3 regions of the Streptomyces sp. NPDC107454 genome follow, and region 1 is predicted to be linked to each of the others. Evidence: riboswitches for the same ligand, from Rfam matches in the RefSeq annotation. Region 1 holds a riboswitch; each other region holds the start of a gene.
The links. A riboswitch is a leader RNA that binds a small molecule or an ion and turns the genes downstream of it on or off. The one in region 1 is predicted to bind cyclic di-AMP.

Region 1 (4,526 bases):
GTCTTCCTCTTCCGCCGCCGGGACTTCACGGGGATCGTCGACGGGGTCGTCATAGCCGGAGTCACCGCGACCGGCTTCGCCTTCACCGAGAACATCCTCTATCTCGGCACCGCCTTCGGCACGGACCAGCTCAACGGCGACCGCGGTCTGGCCTCCGTCACCGCCGCGACCTTCTTCGTCCGCGTCGTGATGTCGCCCTTCGCGCACCCCCTGTTCACGGTGCTCACCGGCATCGGTTTCGGCATCGCGGCGCTGTCCGCCGAGCGCCAGCATGTGCGCCGCGTCCTGCTGCCCCTGACCGGACTGCTGCTCGCGATGGGCATGCACTCCATGTGGAACGGCTCGTCGAACTTCGGGGAGTACGGCTTCTACGCGGTGTACGGGGCGTTCATGGTGCCCGCGTTCGGTCTGCTCACCTTCCTCGTCATCTGGACGCGGCAGCGGGAGCTGAAGACCGTACGGACCGAACTTCCGGCGTACGCGGCGGCCGGATGGCTCACCCCTCCCGAGCCGTACGTGCTCGGCTCGATGCGGGCGCGGCGGCTGGCCCGCGACTACGCCGCCCACCACTTCGGCAGGGCGGCGGCGCGCTCGGTCGCCCAGTACGAGGCGTACGCGACCTCGCTGGCGTTTCTGCGGCACCGGGGGCGCAGTGGCCGCGCCAACGCCGACTTCGTCGTACGGGAGCGGGAGTTGCTGCACGAGCTGTGGCGCCGCCGGGAGGTCGCCCGCCCCTCCCTCGCGTACGCGGCCCACGCGTCGGCCCCGGCCGTACCGGTGCCGCCGCAGCTACCGCCGCCGTGGCCCGGGTACGGCTACGCGCCGGTGCCCGGCCAGGTGAACCCCGCCGGCGCGACCCCGTACCCCGCCGGCGCGACGACCCCGTATCCCGCCCCGGCGACGCCGTACCCCGCGTACAACCCCTACCAGTCGTAGGCCTCAGGCGGACGCCTCCGTCAGCCTGGCCACCTCCGCGTCCGTCAGGGTCAGGTCGGCGACCGCCAGCAGAGCGGGCAGCTGCTCGACCGTCCGTGCGGAGGCGATCGGCGCCGCGACCGTCGGCCGGGCGGCGAGCCAGGCGAGGGCGACCGTGGCGACCTCGGCGTCATGGGCCCCGGCGACCTCGTCGAGGGCGGCCAGGACACGGATGCCGCGCTCGGTGCCGAGGTGCTTGCCCGCGCCCTCGGCCCGCGCGGACTCGACCGTCGTACCCGGGCGGTACTTGCCGGTGAGGAAGCCGGACGCGAGCGCGAAGTACGGCATGGCGGCCAGGCCGGTCCTGGAGGCGACCTCCTGGAGCGGGCCCTCGTAGGTGTCGCGCGAGACGAGGTTGTAGTGGGGCTGGAGGGCGACGTAGCGGGCGAGGCCCTCGCGGTCGGAGAACTCCACGGACTCCGCGAGCCGCTCGGCGGAGATGTTGGAGGCGCCGATCTCCCGGACCTTGCCGGCCCGGACCAGTTCGTCCAGCGCGCCGATGATCTCCTCGACCGGCACCGAGGTGTCGTCGAAGTGGGTGTAGTAGAGGTCGATGTAGTCCGTGCCGAGGCGGCGCAGCGAGGCGTCGGCGGCGGCCTTGATGTTCGCCGGGGACAGGCCCTTGTACTCGGGGTGGGTACTGACCTTGGTGGCGAGGACGACGTCGGAGCGGTTGCCGCGCGCGGCGAACCACTTGCCGATGACGGTCTCCGACTCACCGCCCGTGTGGCCGGGGATCCACGCGGAGTAGCCGTCGGCGGTGTCGACGAAGTTGCCGCCCCCGGCCGTGTACGCGTCGAGCACGGCGAAGGACTGCGCCTCGTCGGCGGTCCAGCCGAAGACGTTGCCGCCGAGGGAGAGCGGGAAGACCTCGAGGTCGGAGGAGCCGAGCTTGCGTAGAGAAGTCATGCCTTATTTCAACAGCCGTAGCGGATTCCCATATTCCGCATACGGCCCCCGGGAACGATCAGGGGTTCAGGCCCTTGCTGTGCAGCCACGCCATCGGGTCGATCGCGCTGCCGCCGCCCGGGTGAACCTCCAGGTGCAGATGCGGCCCGGTCACGTTGCCGGTCGCGCCCACGCGCCCGATGACGTCGCCGGTGGCCACCTTCTGCCCCACGCTGACGCTGATGGACGACTGGTGGCAGAACCACAGCTCCGTGCCGTCGTCGAGGGTGAGGATGGTGCGGTAGCCGTACGAGCCGGCCCAGCCCGCCTCCGTGATCGTGCCGCTGTGGATGGCCTTGATCAGCGTGCCGGTGGGGGCCGCGAAGTCGAGGCCGGTGTGGTAGCCGGAGGACCACATGGAGCCGGCGTCACCGAAGCGGGAGGTCAGGGTGTACGAGGAGGTCGGCAGCGAGTAGCTCTTGGCGAGCTCGGCGAGGCGCGCGGCCTCGGCCTTCTGCTTGGCTTCCTCGTCCGCCTTCTTCTTCGCGGCGGCGACCTTGGCCTCGGCGTCGTCCTTCTGCTGGGCGGCCAGCGCGACCGCCTTCTTCGCGGCGGCGGACTCGGCGGCGTCCTGGGCCGCCTTGTCGATCTGGTCCTGCTGCGACTCGGCCTGCTGGATGATGCGGGCGCGCAGCGCCTCGCCCGCGTCCGTGTTGCCCTGCGCGGCGTCGGCGCTGGTCACACCGGCGCTGGTGAGCGGGGTGGCGGAGCCCTTCGGCGTACTGGAACCACCGTCGGATATCAGCGCCTTGGCCGATTCGGTGACCGAGGAGAGGTCGGGCAGCGAGATGGAGACCGGCGGCTTGCCGGGCGCCGCGGTGGCCATGCCGCCCGCGCCGACGGCGGCGATGACGCCGACGCCCAGGACCGTGGAGCTGCGGGCGAGTCCTCCGCCGCGCTGCTTGGAGACGCGGTGCCGGCCACGGAGGGGACGGACGGAATCCTCGGTGGGGTTCCACTCCTCCCAGGGGCCCTCGTCCTTGCCGTAGGCGTAGCCAAAAGTCTGGGTGTCGTTCGGCGGGAACGAAGTGGGCTGGGCAGGCCGATTGGACGCCACGTGGGCGTGCTCCTTTCCTTCCTTCTCGCCTACCGGGTTAGCTGACGGGTTCGGAGCAGGAAGGTCTCCTACGCGCGTCAACCCACGGTGTCTCCACCGTGAAAGACGCTCGATTCACCCCAAGTTGGTGGTTCCCCGGTTCCCTCGCGGGATTCGGCGCGTGCGCACGGAGCCGACTCTTGTGACGGCTGGGACGACCGCGCTGCGTTATCGAACGTTAATAGACGCGGGTACCGGATTCCAAGCTGTTCGTACTGATCATTAACCACTTTTGGCCAGGACTTACCGCCCATGACCGGCGGAAATCGGGCGAGTTGGCCGCACCTCCCTACCCGGCGGTTATTTGACGGTGCGTCAGTTGTTATGCGGAGGGACATCGCCCGATCACCCCTCGTGACATCGATCAAGAAAGCCCGTTTCCGTGGCTACGGCCGCCGTACGGCGAGCAGCGCCATGTCGTCCGTCAGGGCCCCGCCCGTGTGCAACCGGACCTCCTCCACGAGCGTGGCCAGCAGGGCGTCGGGGCCGGGGAAGGTCCGTCCGGCCAGGCGCGCGGCCGGATCGTAGAAGCGCCCCTGCGCGTCGCGGGCCTCGGACAGTCCGTCCGTGTAGAAGAGGAGCGTGGCCCCGTGCGGGAACTCCGTCTCCTCGGCACGGTCCGGCCAGCAGCCCAACTCGCCCATGCCCAGCGGCAGTGCGGGGTTCGCGGCGGCGAGCGTGACCAGCGTTCCGTCCGCGTGCAGCAGCAGCGGCGCCGGATGGCCGCGGTTGACGATCCTTACGAGGCCGCCCTCGGGCGTGATCTCCGCGAGGACGGCGGTGGTGAACCCCTCGAAGGCGTCGAGGCCCTCGCGCCGGGTGCCCTCGCGGGCCAGCGCCCGCTCCAGCCGCTGCGCGACCGCCTCCGGCGTGGCCTCCTGCTCGGCCGCCTCCCGGAACGCCCCGATGACCACGGCGACGGCGGCCACCGCGTCCATGCCCTTCCCGCGTACGTCGCCCACGACCAGCCGTACGCCGTGCGGGGAGTCCTGCACCGCGTACAGGTCGCCGCCGATGAACGCGCCCGCCTGCGCGGCCTCGTAGCGCGCGGCGACGTCGAGGCCGCCGATCCGCTGGTCGGGTTCCGGCAGGACGGCACGCTGGGCCGCCTCGGCGATCTGGTGGGCCGAGGCGAGTCGTTCGTCGGTGCGGCGGACGAGGATGTTGATGAGCACGGCCAGCACGCCGACGGTCGCCACGGTGGCGACCTCCGTGAGCGCGTCCACCTTGAAGACGATGCCCAGCCGGATGTGGACCGTGAGCACCACGACGAGCGCCGTGACGCCGGTGAGCACGGTGCCGCGCAGCGAGAAGAGCGGGGCGGCCACGAGCGGCGCGGCCGTGAAGAGGGGGCCGGCGGTGAAGGCCATCGGGGTGAAGTAGTCGTAGAACGCGCCGACCAGGATGAGCAGTGCGGGCAGCACCCGGACGAGGCTGCGCGCGCAGGAGATCCGGCTGTGGTCCGCCTCGGGCGGGCGGGGCACCGGCTCGTCCCCCAGCCCCGGAT
Region 2 (4,526 bases), on a different contig from region 1:
CGCCCTGCCCGGCCCGCCGTACCGGCCCTTCGAGTCCCGGCTCGACGGGCGCGAGGAGTATCCCGTCGAGGGCGGCCCCCGCTTCGTACGCCCGGCGCTGTCCGTGCGGACGCAGGAGCGGCGCGGCACCGAGTGGCGTTTCGAGACGTCTTTCGTGGAGCAAAACGCCGACGGCGACGAACTGCGGCTGCGCTTCGCGGACGACGGGCTCGGCATCACCCTGCACTACCGGATGCGCGGCGACGTCGTCGAGCGCTGGGTGACCCTGGCCAACGAAGGACCTTCCCTGGAGCTGCTGCGCGCGGACTCCGCGACCTGGACGCTGCCCGAGCGCGACGGTTGGCGCCTCTCCCAGCTGCACGGGCGGTGGGCGGCCGAGTCCCGGCTCGCGCGCTCCCCCCTCACCTACGGTGAGAAGGTCATCGGCAGCCGCCGCGGGCACACCGGGCACCAGCACCTGCCGTGGGTCGCGCTGGACAGCGGGGCGAGTGAGGAGAGCGGCGAGGTCTACGGGTGCGCGCTCGGCTGGTCGGGCTCGTGGCGGATCTGCGTGGCCCAACTCCCCGACGCGCGCGTGCAGATCTCCGGCGGCGCGGGGTACGACGACTCCGGACTGCTGCGTCTGGAGCCGGGGGAGTCGTTCACCACCCCGGTCTTCGCGGGGCTGTGGAGCGACGGCGGCTTCGGCGCGGCGAGCCGGACGTGGCACGCGTACCAGCGGGCGTTCGTGATCCCGGACGCGGACCAGGACCGGCCGGTGCTCTTCAACTCCTGGGAGGCCACCCACTTCGACATCTCCGAGGAGCGGCAGCGGGAGCTGGCCCGGCGGGCCGCGGAGATGGGCGTCGAGCTGTTCGTCGTCGACGACGGCTGGTTCGGGGCACGGACGAGCGACCGCGCCGGGCTCGGTGACTGGGCCCCCAACCCGGACCGTTTCCCGCAGGGACTGAAGCCGCTCGCCGACGACGTGCACGCGCTGGGCATGCAGTTCGGGATCTGGGTCGAGCCGGAGATGGTCAACCCGGACAGCGAGCTGTACCGCGCGCACCCCGACTGGGTGCAGTTCCAGCCGGGGCGGACCAGGACGGAGTTCCGCAACCAGCTCGTACTCAACCTCGCCCGACCGGATGTCCAGGAGTACCTGTGGGAGCAGCTCGACGGTCTGCTCTCGAGCGCCCCGATCGACTATGTGAAGTGGGACTTCAACCGCTGCTTCACGGACGCCGGATGGCCCGGTGAGCCGTACCCGCAGAAGCTGTGGGTCGAGCACGTGGAGGCCCTGTACGGGCTCCTGGACCGGCTGCGCGCCGAGCACCCCGGGGTCGCCTTCGAGTCCTGCTCGGGCGGTGGCGGCCGGATCGACCTCGGCGTCATGGCGCGTACGGATCAGGTGTGGACCTCCGACAACACCGACCCGCTCGACCGGCTCGCCATCCAGCACGGCTTCAGCCAGATCCACCCGGCCCGGATCATGGCCGCCTGGGTCACCGACAGTCCGAACGCGCAGCTCAACGGTCGGATCAGTTCGCTGCGCTTCCGGTTCGTCAGCGCCATGGCCGGGGTGCTGGGGGTCGGCGGTGACCTGGCCGACTGGAGCGAGGCGGACCTCGTCGAGGCGCGGGAGTGGGTGGAGCTCTACAAGGAGATCCGGCCGGTCGTGCAGCGCGGCGACCTCTATCGGCTGCGGCCTCCGGAGGGCGGGCTGAGCGCCGTGCAGTACGTCCACGGCGACGAGACCGTCGTCCTCGCCCTGCTCCAGGCCCAGCATCACGGTGAGCCGGTCGCCCCGCTCCGGTTGCGCGGGCTCGATCCGAGCGCCGCGTACGAATGCCGCGAAACGGGCGAAATTCACCGAGGTGCGGTGCTGCTGCATCACGGGCTGAGGACAGGGCTGCGCGGGGACTTCGATGCGGCAATTGTCAGGCTATGCCGTATGTGAGTGATCTGTCCGTATTGGTACCTTAATTCCAGCTGGCCCTGGAATAAAGGGCCGTGGTGTGACCTGCGTGAGCAGCGTCATATTCGTGACGATGCGTTGCGGGCCCGCTTTCTCGATCCGCCCGCATTCCCGGGCGGATCGAGAATCGGCGGAGATCATTGTCCACGGAGGGTGACCGGAATTCAGGCCCGGATCAAGAAAGGCACGCGCACAGAAAAGCCACATGGTTGGCGATGCGCCCCCATCTCGCTTACGTTCGCCCTCAATCCGGACGGACGCCCAATCCTGCCGCCGCCCGGTATCCGCACACCCACCGGTAACCGGCAGGAGCGGGGGACCCACAGGTACCACGCCTGTTCCGGTCTCCGGAACGGCTAGGGGTATAGCCGCGCAGCCGCGTGGCCGGGCATCTCCAGCCCGCACCCGACAGCTCACCTCGCAGGCGCCGGAGAGGAATTCTTCATGCCCGCGAAGGGTAAGCACCGCCGACCCAAGTCCCAGCGTTTCTCACGCTCGATCGCCGTGGCCGGAACCGGTGGCGCCGCCCTCGCGCTGCCGCTGATGGGGGCCGCGGGTGCCCATGCCGCGACGCCGACGGCCGCGGTCTCGTCCACTCCGGAAAAGACCGCGTCCATTTACGGCGCGGCGGTTTCGGAAAAGACCGTGACGGTTTCGGAAAAGACGGCGACGACGTCCACGGTCTCGACGAAAACCTATTCGGTGAAGGTCGGCGACTGGCTCTCCAGGATCGCCGAGCGGCAGCACGTCAGCGGCGGCTGGCAGAAGCTCTACTCCGACAACCGCCAGGCCATCGGCAGCGACCCCTCGCTGATCCACCCCGGCCTGAAGCTCACGATCGGCGAGAGGGCCGCGTCGACCGACGACACCGAGCCGTCGACCAAGCCGTCCATATACTCGTCCGCCAAGACGTCCACGCGGTCGTCGGCGCAGTCGGCCGCCGGGTCGTCCGGCGCGGAGTACGCGCCCAAGAGCGAGGCCGCCGCCCCCCGGGCCACCGGCACCGGTTACACCCTGCCGGTCGGGGGCGCCACCATCGGCACCGGCTACAAGGTCGCCGGAAGCATGTGGTCCAGCGGCTATCACACCGGCGTGGACTTCGTGGTCCCGACCGGCACCACCATCAAGGCCGTCGCCGCCGGCACCGTCGTATCGGCCGGCTGGGGCGGCGCGTACGGCAACCAGGTCGTCATCCAGCACGCCGACGGCCGGTTCTCGCAGTACGCCCACATGTCCGCCCTGTCCGTCTCGGCGGGCCAGACCGTGACCGAGAGCCAGCAGATCGGTCTCTCCGGCGCGACCGGCAACGTCACCGGTCCGCACCTGCACTTCGAGATCCGCACCACCCCGAACTACGGCTCGGACATGGACCCGGTCGCGTACCTGCGCTCGCACGGTGTCACCGTCGGCTGACACCTGCCGCGCCTCTCACGTCTTCGAGTCACGTCTTCGAGGGCCGGACACCGCGATCGCGGTGTCCGGCCCTCGACGTTTGTCCACACGTCCGGCGTGGTCCTTTCATGATCGGCACATTGCGGTCTTGTGGCACCCGCGCACGAGGTCTCGACACGGTGCGAGAGTGACTGCACAGTGATCTCCGTAAGCGCTTTCTGCGCCTTCGGCGGTGGCATCGCGGCCGTCGTCGCCACCGCAAGGAGCACGCCATCGTGAGACCTCGAAGACTCGGCGTCGGCACCGCCGCCGCGCTGCCGGCCGGTCTGGTCGCCGCGCCCTCGCACGCCACCGAACAGCATCCGCCGCCGCGCCGGATCGTGGAGAACCTGGACCGCGGCCTGGTCGCCGTCCCCTCGGGCAAGGGCACCTTCCTGAGCCGGCGGTTACTCGGCACGGAGTACGCGCTCGGCGGACGGCGGCTCAACCAGGCGCCGGTCACCCGGTCGACCACGTACCAGGACGACAGCCGGGGCACCGGCACCTGCACCGTGCGTGCCGTCGTCAACGGCCATGAGCGGAAGCCGAGTTCGGCGGCGCTCGACTTCGCGCGGGGCTACGCCGGGATTCCGCCGGCCGCCGCCGACGGATACACCGTGCAACACGCCTGGCCCGGCGACCTCGACGGCGACGGACGCTACGAATTCGTCGTCAGCCGGCTCGCGCAGACCCGCGACAAGCCCGACCTCCTGGAGGCGTACACGCTCACCGGCGCGCGGCTGTGGCACGTCGACCTCGGCCCGGGCTCGTACACCCAGGTCGGCGGGAACGGCGCCAACGACCCCGCGCCCGCCGCGATCAGCGGCTCGACGCCGATCGGCGGCCACCGCAACGACGACAACGTCACCGTGTACGACCTCGACGGCGACGGCAAGGCCGAGGTCGGCACCGAGCGCACCCGGCAGCCCGTGCCCGACGACCTCGTCGCCGACGGCCCCTCCGGCGGGCACCTCGGCATCGCCCACCCCGACGGCGTACACCCCAGCCTCGTCACGAAGTTGGTCACCCGGGTCGGCGCCGGACGCGGCGCCTTCCGGATCCTCTTCCAGACCTGGGACTTCAACGGCACCGATCTGAACCGGCGTTGGAAGTACGTCGTCCCGGCCGGAAGTGGCGC
Region 3 (4,526 bases), on a different contig from region 1:
CGTCGACGCCGAGCTCGCCCGGTTCGCCGAGGAGGGCCCCACGGACGAGGAGATGGAGCGCGCCCAGGCCCAGTTGGAGCGCGAGTGGCTGGACCGGCTCGGCACGGTTGCCGGCCGCGCCGACGAACTGTGCCGGTACGCCGTCCTGTTCGGCGACCCGCAGCTCGCCCTGACGGCCGTGCAGCGCGTCCTGGACATCACGGCCGAGGAGGTCAAGGAGGTCGCGAAGGCCCGCCTGCGACCCGACAACCGCGCGGTGCTCGTGTACGAGCCGGTCGCTGCCGACACCACCGAAGAGGACGAGGAGGCGGCGAAGTGAGCGAGCTCGCCACCATGGACTTCCACCCGCAGCCCCAGGCGGGCCAGGCCAAGCCCTGGGCCTTCCCGGCGCCCGAGCGCGGCACGCTGGACAACGGCCTGACCGTGCTGCGCTGCCACCGTCCCGGCCAGCAGGTCGTCGCCGTCGAGGTGCTGCTCGCCGCGCCGCTGGAGGCCGAGCCCGCGGGCCTCGACGGCGTCGCCACGATCATGGCGCGCGCCTTCTCCGAGGGCACCGACAAGCTCTCCGCCGAGGAGTTCGCCGCCGAGCTGGAGCGCTGCGGCGCCACCCTCGACGCGCACGCCGACCACCCCGGCGTACGGCTGTCGCTCGAAGTGCCCGTCTCGCGCCTGCCCAAGGCGCTCGGGCTGCTCGCCGACGCCCTGAGGGCACCGGCGTTCGCGGACAGCGAGGTCGAGCGGCTGGTGCGCAACCGGCTCGACGAGATCCCGCACGAGACGGCCAACCCGGCCCGGCGTGCCGCCAAGGAGCTCTCCAAGGAGCTGTTCCCGGCGACCTCGCGTATGTCGCGTCCGCGCCAGGGCACCGAGGAGACCGTCCAGAAGATCGACTCGGCGGCCGTACGCGCCTTCTTCGACAAGCACGTACGTCCCGCCACGTCGGCCGCCGTGATCGTCGGCGACCTGACCGGCGTCGACCTCGACGCGCTGCTCGCCGAGACGCTCGGCGACTGGACCGGTTCGTCCGCCGAGCCGCGCCCCGTGCCGTCGGTGGCCGCCGACGACACGGGCCGTGTGATCATCGTGGACCGCCCCGGCGCGGTCCAGACGCAGCTGCTCATCGGCCGTGTCGGCGCCGACCGGCACGACCGTGTGTGGCCCGCCCAGGTGCTCGGCACGTACTGCCTCGGCGGCACCCTCACCTCGCGCCTGGACCGCGTCCTGCGCGAGGAAAAGGGCTACACCTACGGTGTGCGGGCGTTCGGCCAGGTCCTGCGCGCCGCGCCGGACGGAACCGGCATCGCGATGCTCGCCATCAGCGGCTCCGTGGACACCCCGAACACCGGCCCGGCGCTCGACGACCTCTGGAAGGTGCTGCGCACCCTCGCCGCAGAGGGCCTGACGGACGCCGAGCGCGATATCGCCGTACAGAACCTGGTGGGGGTGGCGCCCCTCAAGTTCGAGACCGCGGCGGCCGTCGCGGGCACGCTCGCGGACCAGGTCGAGCAGTACCTGCCGGACGACTACCAGGCGACGCTGTACCAGCAGCTGGCCGCGACCGGCACCGTGGAGGCCACCGCGGCCGCCGTGAGCGCCTTCCCGGTGGACCGTCTGGTGACCGTCCTCGTCGGCGACGCCGCGCAGATCCAGGAGCCCGTCAAGGCCCTCGGAATCGGTGAAGTGACCGTCGTTCCGGCGGAGTAGAGGTTCAGCGGAGCAGCCGCTCAGCGGGGGCCGGCGGTAAGCCGAGCCGCACGCGGAGCGGAAGAGCGTGACTCCGTAGGGCCCGGGTGACTGAAGAGTCGCCCGGGCCCCTTTTTGATCGGATTTCCGCTCGGGTTCTCGCGCGGACTTCGTCCCCAAGATGTCCGTATTGGTAGGGAGGTTGCCCGTCTGCCCTGTGGCATGCACTACAAAAGCCGTGATCCGTTTGTTGATTGAAAGACGCCCCGTCTAGCGTCGGTGCGGCTGTTCGTCAGGCAGTGCGCCGCGCCCGCGGCACCGGACAGTCATCGCCGAGTCCCCGTACGGCGCGAGCCAGGGGAGCCGGGGACCCACACGTAGTCCCTGGGGTGAATCGGACGCCCTCCCTGGAGGGAGTCCGTAGGAGACCTTCCTGCTCCGAACCCGTCAGCTAACCCGGTAGGCGAGAGGGAAGGAAAGGATCAGCCTCTACATGGCGTTCACCTGTGGCCCCGGGAAACACCGCCGTCCGAGCCGCGTGAAGCGCTCCACCACGAACGCCGTCGGCGTCGCCGCGCTCACCACCACCGGTGTCATCGGAACCCTGGCCGCCCCGGCACTCGCCGCGGACGCCTCCGTCGAGCAGACCGGGCTGACCCAGGCCGTCACCCTCGGCGACAACGTCGCCGCCCAGATCGACGCGCAGGCCGCCGCCCAGCAGCGCGCCGCCGACGAGGCCGCCGCGCGCAAGAAGGCCGAAGAAGCCGCGCGCAAGAGGGCCGCCGAGGAGGCGAAGAAGGAGCGCGAGGCCAAGGAGCGTGCCGCCCGCGCCGCCGAGCGCAAGCGCCTCAACACCTTCGTCCTGCCGATCACCGGCTCGTACATCTCCACCGGCTACAAGACCGGCGGCAGCCTCTGGTCCTCCGGCAGCCACACGGGCGTCGACTTCCATGCCGCCTCCGGGACCTCGGTCCACGCGGTCGGCTCAGGCACGGTCGTCACGGCCGGCTGGGGTGGCGCGTACGGCAACCAGATCGTTCTGAAGATGCACGACGGCACCTACACGATGTACGGCCACCTGTCGTCCATCGGTGTCTCCGTGGGGCAGACGGTCACTCCGGGCCAGCAGATCGGCCTCTCCGGCTCCACCGGGAACACCACCGGGCCGCATCTCCACTTCGAGGCCCGCACGACGGCGGAGTACGGCTCCGACATGGACCCGGTCGCCTATCTCCGCTCGCACGGTGTGAACGTCTGACGTTCGCACACCCCGAACGTCCGACGACCGGCGTCAACACTTCCGAAGCCCCGGCCCCCCAGCCGGGGCTTCGTCGTTTCGAACGGCTGTCTGTCCAAAAAATATCCATGGATTCCGGCCCGCCATCGGAAATTCCGGTTCTCTGCAATAGAGTCGCTGAACAAGCGTCAATCGACCGCGTTTCGCGGGGATTAAGGCGGAGGTCCGGTCATGCGCATTCCCGCGCACTCGGTATGCACGGCGATCCGTGACGACATCGTCGCGGGTGTCTACGAGCGCGGCAGCCGGCTCACCGAGGAACTGCTCGCGCGCCGCTACGGCGTCTCGCGGGTCCCCGTGCGCGAGGCGCTGCGCACGCTGGAGGCCGAGGGCTTCGTCGTCACCCGTCGGCACGCGGGCGCGTGCGTCGCGGAGCCCACCGAGCAGGAGGGCGCGGACCTGCTCGAGATGCGCATCCTCCTGGAGCCGCTGGGCGCCGCGAGGGCCGCGCAGCGGCGCACCGAGGCCCACCTCAAGGTGCTTCGAGGCCTGGTCAGACTGGGCCAGGAGCGGGCCAGGAGGGGGAACAGCGAGGATCTGCGCTCGCTCGGCAGCTGGTTCCACGAGACCCTCGCGCAGGCCTCCGGGAGCCCGGCGCTGACCTCCACGCTGGCCCAGCTGCGGCACAAGATCGCCTGGATGTACGCGGTCGAGGCGCCGGTCAGTCCGGCGGAGTCCTGGGCGGAGCACGGCGGGATCGTGGACGCGGTGGCGCGCGGCGACAGCGAGCGGGCGCGGGCCGTCACGGCGCTGCACGCCGAGCGCGCGACGGCCGCGCACCGGCTGCGTTTTCCCGGCGGGGGAGATCGTCCAGAGCGTGTGAGGACTTCGCAACATCCCGTAAACATGACGGGCGTGCGTCATTAACACCGGCGCCGTATACAAAGAGGGGTAATTCGCGGGGGATTATTTCTGCTGCCCGCAATGAGAAAAAGCGAAGGGCCCGCCCGATGTTTTCGGGCGAGCCCTTCGAATGCGTGCGGGGCGGGGTCTTTTGGTGCGAAGGCCACTCCCGCCATCAATTGAGGAACCCCGTTCGGGGGCTCTTTCTCAGACGGTCTCGGGGAGCTCCTCGAGACCCTCCGCCACCAGCTTCGCCAGCCGGTCGAGCGCGGCGTCCGCACCCTCGGCGTCCGAGGCGAGGACGATCTCCTCGCCGCCCTGGGCGCCCAGGCCGAGGACCGCCAGCATGGAGGCCGCGTTGACGGGGTTGCCCTCCGCCTTGGCGATCGTCACGGGGATACCGGAGGCCGTGGCCGCCCGGACGAAGATGGAGGCGGGACGGGCGTGGAGGCCCTCGGCCCAGCCGACGTTGACGCGGCGCTCAGCCATGTGATGCTGCCCTTCAGGTGTTCAGGGTTGTCTAGACCAGTGTTCCACAACGTGAAGCGAGTCCGGGCTGGGCGTTGTTCCCGTCCCGGACTCCGCGTCGGATCCCGGCCTGGATCCGACTTCGGTGCCCCCAGCCTGCCCCGCGCCGTTGTCGGACGCGAGCCGTACTCTGGGGCCCATGCAGACCTCGTCGGACCGGCACGAGTACCCCTCC

Region 2: linked by a shared signal. The riboswitch ahead of ACZ69M_RS07985 (M23 family metallopeptidase) and the one ahead of ACZ69M_RS36105 (M23 family metallopeptidase) in region 1 are both predicted to bind cyclic di-AMP.
Region 3: linked by a shared signal. The riboswitch ahead of ACZ69M_RS40075 (M23 family metallopeptidase) and the one ahead of ACZ69M_RS36105 (M23 family metallopeptidase) in region 1 are both predicted to bind cyclic di-AMP.

What each region holds. Positions count from the first base shown of each region.
Region 1 is NZ_JBVJPA010000016.1:20,080-24,605, forward strand. Features, by position in the region: gene ACZ69M_RS36095 (PrsW family intramembrane metalloprotease) at 1-936, shown strand, start outside; gene ACZ69M_RS36100 (aldo/keto reductase) at 940-1,884, opposite strand; gene ACZ69M_RS36105 (M23 family metallopeptidase) at 1,943-2,980, opposite strand; cyclic di-AMP (ydaO/yuaA leader) riboswitch at 2,992-3,149, opposite strand; gene ACZ69M_RS36110 (PP2C family protein-serine/threonine phosphatase) at 3,406-4,526, opposite strand, start outside.
Region 2 is NZ_JBVJPA010000003.1:76,280-80,805, reverse strand. Features, by position in the region: gene ACZ69M_RS07990 (alpha-galactosidase) at 1-1,939, shown strand, start outside; cyclic di-AMP (ydaO/yuaA leader) riboswitch at 2,241-2,399, shown strand; gene ACZ69M_RS07985 (M23 family metallopeptidase) at 2,402-3,370, shown strand; gene ACZ69M_RS07980 (rhamnogalacturonan lyase family protein) at 3,625-4,526, shown strand, end outside.
Region 3 is NZ_JBVJPA010000019.1:133,491-138,016, forward strand. Features, by position in the region: gene ACZ69M_RS40065 (M16 family metallopeptidase) at 1-319, shown strand, start outside; gene ACZ69M_RS40070 (M16 family metallopeptidase) at 316-1,704, shown strand; cyclic di-AMP (ydaO/yuaA leader) riboswitch at 2,004-2,164, shown strand; gene ACZ69M_RS40075 (M23 family metallopeptidase) at 2,177-2,941, shown strand; gene ACZ69M_RS40080 (GntR family transcriptional regulator) at 3,152-3,847, shown strand; gene ACZ69M_RS40085 (HPr family phosphocarrier protein) at 4,031-4,312, opposite strand; gene ACZ69M_RS40090 (bifunctional acetate--CoA ligase family protein/GNAT family N-acetyltransferase) at 4,491-4,526, shown strand, end outside.